DNA from 3 places in the Salinivibrio proteolyticus genome. Region 2 is predicted to be linked to each of the others. Evidence: riboswitches for the same ligand, from Rfam matches in the RefSeq annotation. Region 2 holds a riboswitch; each other region holds the start of a gene.
The links. Region 2 has a riboswitch for thiamine pyrophosphate ahead of thiD (bifunctional hydroxymethylpyrimidine kinase/phosphomethylpyrimidine kinase). Riboswitches for the same ligand answer to the same signal wherever they lie in the genome.
Positions count from the first base shown of each region.

Region 1 (2,198 bases), on a different replicon from region 2:
GTGCCAATCGGAACTGGGCTATTACGTAAAATCCACTCGCGAGTTTCGTGGATATTGCGTCCGGTCGATAAATCCATCACCGTATCCGCGCCCCAACGGGTCGCCCACACCAACTTTTCGGTTTCTTCTTCAATGGAGGAGCTCACCGCCGAGTTACCAATATTGGCATTCACTTTCACCAGAAAGTTACGCCCAATGATCATCGGCTCCGCTTCTGGGTGGTTAATGTTGGCAGGAATAATCGCACGCCCTTCAGCGACCTCTTGGCGCACAAATTCGGGAGTGATGTTTGATGGCAAGTGAGCACCAAAGCTTTCCCCAGGATGCTGGCGGTTTAGTTGCTCTTCACGATACTGTTGGCGACCCATATTTTCCCGAATAGCAATAAATTCCATCTCTGGGGTGATAATGCCTTGGCGTGCGTAGTGAAGTTGGGTCACACACTGATTAGGTTTTGCCCGACGGATAGACGGTAAGGCACTAAAGCGAAGATCATCCAAGGCTTCATCACTAAGGCGAGTCTGCGCATAGTCTGAGCTCACTGCATCAAGGAACTCTGTATCGGCACGTTCATCAATCCAGGCTTTGCGCACCGGGGCTAAACCTTGGTAAATATCGATAGCACTCTGTGGGTCGGTATAAGGCCCTGATGTGTCATAAACCCGAATGGATTCATTGGCCTCGTACTGCGGATTATCTTTACTCCCGCCTACAAAAGTAGGAGAAAGGTGGATTTCGCGCATGCCTACGCGAATATCGGGTCGCGATCCCTCGACATAGACTTTTTCCGAGTTAGGGTAGGTTTGCGCAGAGAGGGAATCGATAAAAGATTTGGCCTCAAGGCGGGCCTGTTTACGGGTCGACATAGCATTACTCCGGTGTTCATTATGGGAATTAATGCTTGCCGGAAAACGCTGAATTGAGATGTGAGCAAACTGGCAGACGCGTACGGTCTGTTATCTGATGCATCTCTTGTTCCCTTCGCTGGTCCTAACCAGATCAGGTTCAACGGATCCCACTTAACGTGGTCTCAGCCAATTGGCACTCCGACAAGTTCAACGCCAGTATAAGAAATCACCGCCGCAACAACAAGCGACGTAATGGCATGTTTTTACCTACCCAGTAATGCGTCCTAGCAACCAAGCCCCCATCGCGGCCGCTCCTAAGCATAACGCAAGGTTGAGACCCACGTTTAACAAGGCTTTCACCGTCTCACCATGTTGAAAAAGAAGCAAGGTATCCACTGAAAAGGTCGAGAAGGTGGTGAACGCGCCCAAAAAGCCAATCGCAATCAGTTGACGCCAAGGCACTGGGGCAATCAGCTCTTGGCTCATCGCCGCTAAAAAGACACCCATCGCTAATGAGCCCAGCACATTAACCATGAGGGTGCCGTAAGGAAATCCTCGACCAAACACCGCGACGCTCCACTCTGAAACTAGAAAACGCGAAGACGCCCCTAATGCGCCACCAAGTCCTACCCACAATATGCTTACCACTGGGTGCTCCTTTCGATTGGTAAAAAGTCATCATACCGCGACATGTGAACAAGAAACAGGAGGAAGAAAAAGGGAAGAGGGTCAGGAGTGCTAGGAGCTTGATGATTCACATACAAAAAAAGCACCGACGATGTCGATGCTTTGGTATTTGGCAGGGGTAGAGGGATTCGACCGGGCTGGCGACCCAGCCCCCAACACGCTTTTTTGTCGTTTGTATGTTCACACCTACCCTTAATCGGGTTACGAGAAGCTTGATGATTCACATACAAAAAAGCACCGACGATGTCGATGCTTTGATGTTTGGCAGGGGTAGAGGGATTCGACCGGGCTGGCGACCCAGCCCCCAACACGCTTTTTTGTCGTTTGTATGTTCACACCTGCCCTTAATCGGGTTACGAGAAGCTTGATGATTCACATACAAAAAAAGCACCGACGATGTCGATGCTTTGGTATTTGGCAGGGGTAGAGGGATTCGAACCCCCAACACGCGGATTTGGAATCCGCTGCTCTGCCAATTGGAGCTATACCCCTGTAGATAGGTGCCTATTGTAGCGATCCCGCGACAAATTACCACCACCAATTACGCTTCAGACGTTTGATCGCTTATTTATAAAGCAAATCGCCCCAACGACCCAATGACAAAAAACCCCAGCTTTTCAGCTAGGGTTTCTAAGTAGTGGCGGAGGGCCGGGGTTGCGGACA
Region 1 covers NZ_CP114584.1:27,909-30,106, reverse strand. Annotated here, with positions in the region: gene thiC (phosphomethylpyrimidine synthase ThiC) at 1-866, opposite strand, end outside; TPP riboswitch at 960-1,059, opposite strand; gene crcB (fluoride efflux transporter CrcB) at 1,116-1,496, opposite strand; tRNA gene N7E60_RS00135 (tRNA-Trp) at 1,951-2,027, opposite strand.
Region 1: it holds a riboswitch for thiamine pyrophosphate, as region 2 does, so the genes downstream of both, thiC (phosphomethylpyrimidine synthase ThiC) here and thiD (bifunctional hydroxymethylpyrimidine kinase/phosphomethylpyrimidine kinase) in region 2, are expected to answer to the same signal.

Region 2 (2,198 bases):
TCTTATCCTTTCGTGTTAGTCCTTTCTGGTCTCCCCCTCACAGCGCGCGCTCGTCTCAGGGCAATTCCGCGACAGCATGCTCTGCTGGCAACAGACACAAATTATCAGGGTAAGCGTAAAAGTGATGCACCGGTCCAGCCCCTCTTCCGATCGTTAGCTGATGACTATGCGCTAAGGCCTCCGTCAAATACTGCTTAGCCGCTCGCCCGGCCTCGATAGGCGTCATCCCTTGAGCATAAAACGAGGCGATCGCAGCAGACAGTGAACAACCGGTGCCATGAGTGTTGGTGGTTTCAACGCGGCGTGCGCGCAAAGTTTGACAGGTGTCTCGGCTAATCCACATATCGACACTCTCGGGCGTCTGGTGTAGATGGCCCCCTTTGAGCATCACGTAAGGACAGCCTAGATGGCGAAGTGCCGGCACCAGCTCATGCATTTGCTCGATAGAGGTAGGAACAGGCTGGCCAGTTAAACAGGCGGCCTCTGGCAAGTTGGGAGTGAGCACGGTTGCGCGTGGGATAAGATCGTCAATCAACGCCGTCATGGCCTGCTCGTCGAGCAAAGGATCGCCGCTGGTCGCGACCATTACGGGATCTAAAATCACCGGCAAGTGTGGCGACCGTGCCAGCACGGCAGCGACTTCACGAATAATCGCTTGATTGGCCAGCATGCCGATTTTCACCGCACGCACCGGCATGTCGTATAACACCGCATCTAATTGGGCGCGCACAAAATCGGGTTCAACCGCCGAGACGGCCTCGACACCGCAAGTATTTTGCGCGGTCAGCGCGGTGATCACCGAGCAAGCATAGCCGCCGGTCGCTGAAATCGCTTTAATGTCGGCTTGAATGCCCGCACCACCACCGCTGTCTGAGCCGGCAATGGTAAGAATAACAGGTGGAGATAGGTTCATATTGGCCCCTTAATCATCAGGGGCGGAAGGAGACAAAATGAGGCAGTATGCGTCACTTTGTGCGCTGATCGTGTCAGTTCCCTCCGCCAGTGCTAACTGGATCAGGTTCTACGGGTCCTGCTTTCGCAGTCTCAGCAATTACTTGCTCCCCGACTAACTGTGTTTAGGATATGCATCCTACGGATAAAGCGCAAGCCTTACGCATACCGTGCCGTCACGCATTTCTCGTTGATTTCCACCCAGTATTGACCTCAACCCAGCACTCTGCTCCCTATTTTGCTGCTGAGGTTAAAGGGACCTTATCGCTACCGCGTTTTCACCAGCATTTTGACCCCACGTCAGGCTTGGTGACCGACACCGAGTTTAATCAGCGCCTCGATACCATTATCAGCCATCTCTAACGCATGACTCATCTCTAATCCGATGATGACCACGGCTATCCAGACACGGGCGCACTGATAGCCGTCGCTGGGCACTCACATCCGGTTTGCAGAAGCTGTTCAAACTGTTCGGTTCCCAGCGGTTTGGCATACAAGAAGCCTTGCGCTTGATCGCAGCCAATACGCTGCAAAATCTGTTGCTGGCCAACTTCTTCCACGCCTTCAGCCACCACACCGTGGCCAAACCCATGCGCTAGGTCGATCACGCTACCAACAAGATGTTTGTCACCGGCGTTGGATGCAAGATCTTGAATAAAGCTACGATCAAGCTTCACCCAATCCACAGGAAGCTGTTTCAAATAGCTCAATGAACTGTAGCCTGTGCCAAAATCATCAAGCGCAATGTGCATCCCCGCATCACGGAGCTGTTGTAACTCTTTGAGCGCCACCGACATATGTCGAATTAACGCCGATTCAGTAACCTCAAGCTGAATGATTTGCGTGGGTACTTCCAGCGCTTGGCAGCGGGCAAGAATGCTATCGGCAAAACCGTGGCGAAGTTGCTGGGAAGAGACATTGATGGCTAAGTGAAACGCCTCAGGCAAGGTGTATTGCTCTCGCCAACGGACCAGCGCGCGCAACGCCATAGAAAAAACTGCATCGCCGAGTTGGATCATATCAGCACTTCGCTCGGCAATAGGAATAAACTCGGCCGGGCTGATCGCTCCCAGTTGCGGATGACGCCAACGCAATAACGCCTCAGCACCTACCATACTGCCGGTATTGAGATCCCATTTGGGCTGAAAAACCAAAGACAACCCTCCTTGTTCAAGGGCCGGGCTAAGTCCATTGCGGATCATATGCTCACGTTGCGATTGCGCATCCAACTCTTGGCGATAATGACC
Region 2 covers NZ_CP114585.1:76,134-78,331, forward strand. Annotated here, with positions in the region: gene thiD (bifunctional hydroxymethylpyrimidine kinase/phosphomethylpyrimidine kinase) at 56-913, opposite strand; TPP riboswitch at 975-1,075, opposite strand; gene N7E60_RS14400 (hypothetical protein) at 1,084-1,314, shown strand; gene N7E60_RS14405 (putative bifunctional diguanylate cyclase/phosphodiesterase) at 1,350-2,198, opposite strand, start outside.

Region 3 (2,198 bases), on a different replicon from region 2:
TAGATAGCATTGGCCTCACGCTTCAGCACGACGCTGAGATCTCGCGCTTTGAGCAAAACATTCCCGCCTTTTTGGCATAAGACAACACTTTAACCACTAAAACGCTGCTCAAGCAGCGTTTTTTTATGGCCATGAAAGCAAACATGGCGCAAGCTGGTCTAGGATATAAACAAGATACGCTCGCGATTGAGGAAGCGGTATGCGAACACGGATCACGCTCATTTTTTGGTTACTCGTTGCTTTTCCAGCTTTGGCCGCCCCGAAAGCCGATTATTGGGCAATGTGGGATACGCTCAACCCCGCCAGCCAAGCCACATTTACTCATCACAGCTGGCAAGTATTACTCGATAAGTATTTACAGCCTCAAGGACAGCATACCTTATTTAACTACGCGGCCGTCACCGAGGCCGATAGAGCGACTCTCGATCATTACATTGGCATGCTCACCGCGCGCGACCCGCGCACCCTGACCAAAGACGAACAATACGCGTATTGGGTTAACCTCTACAACTCAGTCACCGTAAAGCTAATTTTGGACGCGTATCCAGTCCGTTCAATCACCAAACTCGGTGGCCTGTTTAGCTTTGGACCTTGGGATGATGAGGTGGTCACGGTGGCAGGTGAACCCCTTACCTTGAATGATATTGAGCACCGCATTCTGCGCCCGCTATGGCAAGATCCGCGTACCCACTATGCGGTCAATTGTGCCAGCCTTGGCTGTCCGAACCTGCAGCCACAAGCCTTTCAAGCCGACACCTTGGAGGCACAATTAGAACAAGCCGCCTACACCTTTATCAACAGTGACAAAGGCGTAAGTCAGCAAGGCGAACAGTGGCAGCTTTCTTCTATCTATGAGTGGTTTAAGGCCGATTTTGGCGGCAGTGAACAAGGGGTGATCGCCCATATCAATCAATACCGCAATATCAAGCTTCCCGAGGATGCACGCTTAGACTATGACTACGACTGGGCGCTTAACCGAACCGCTGACTAAAAGGCTTGGTTAACCCTAAGCCAATCAGTACAATGGCGTGGTACTCATTGGGGAGCCTCTTGGCTGAGATTGCGCGCCGCGCTAAACCCATCGAACCTGATCCAGCTAACACTGGCGTAGGGATTGAGACTTGATGATGTCATCAACCAGCCTCAACACCCACGCCCAACTTAGGAGCGTGCTGTGAAAGTCATTACGTCTGTTTTAACCGTACTTTCTTTGTCTCTGTTATCGCTTGGCGCCCGCGCCGCTGACCCGCTGACTGTCTATACCTACGACTCATTTATCGCCGATTGGGGCGCAGGGCCGAAAATCAAAACCGCCTTCGAAAAACGCTGTAATTGTGAGGTCGAGTTTGTGTCCCTTGAAGACGGCGCAGCCTTGCTCAACCGCATGCGGATTGAAGGCAGTACCACCAGCGCCGATATCGTGCTGGGTATGGACACCAATTTAATGAAAGAAGCGGAGCGGAGCGGCATTGTCGCCGAGCACGCAGTGAATACGGAGCGCCTACAGGTACCCGGCGGTTGGGATAATCCCTACTTTATCCCCTATGATTACGGCTACTTTGCCTTCGTGTACGACACCACGCGCCTGCTCGATCCGCCCAAGAGCTTGAAAGCCTTGATTGAAGATCGTGATGACATCAGTGTGATTTACCAAGATCCCCGTGTCTCCACCGTTGGCCAAGGCTTAATGCTGTGGATCCAGAAAGTATACGGCGATCAAAGCCAGCAAGCATGGCGTGATCTCGCGGAGAACACCATTACCGTGACCAAAGGCTGGACCGAAGCGTACAATATGTTCCTGAACAAGGAAGCAGACATGGTGCTCTCTTACACCACATCACCGGCTTACCATTTGGTTGCCGATGATGATGACCGCTTTGCCGCCGCGACGTTTGAAGAAGGCCATTATATGCAGATTGAAGTGGCCGCGAAATCAGCCTACACCGACCAGCCAGAACTGGCGGATGCGTTTTTGCAGTTTATGATTAGCGATGAAGCGCAGTCGATCATTCCCCTTACGCAATGGATGTATCCTGTTACTGATATCACGTTACCAGATGCCTTCTATACCTTGAATAAACCCGAGAAGAGCCTGATTTATCAACCCGATGAAGTGATGGGCAACCGTCAACAATGGGTGCGTGACTGGCAAACAGCGTTGGTTGAATAGTCGTCATGCTCAATCCTTCACGCACCTG
Region 3 covers NZ_CP114584.1:2,632,750-2,634,947, forward strand. Annotated here, with positions in the region: gene leuD (3-isopropylmalate dehydratase small subunit) at 1-80, shown strand, start outside; gene N7E60_RS12320 (DUF547 domain-containing protein) at 200-991, shown strand; TPP riboswitch at 1,030-1,131, shown strand; gene thiB (thiamine ABC transporter substrate binding subunit) at 1,184-2,170, shown strand; gene thiP (thiamine/thiamine pyrophosphate ABC transporter permease) at 2,176-2,198, shown strand, end outside.
Region 3: it holds a riboswitch for thiamine pyrophosphate, as region 2 does, so the genes downstream of both, thiB (thiamine ABC transporter substrate binding subunit) here and thiD (bifunctional hydroxymethylpyrimidine kinase/phosphomethylpyrimidine kinase) in region 2, are expected to answer to the same signal.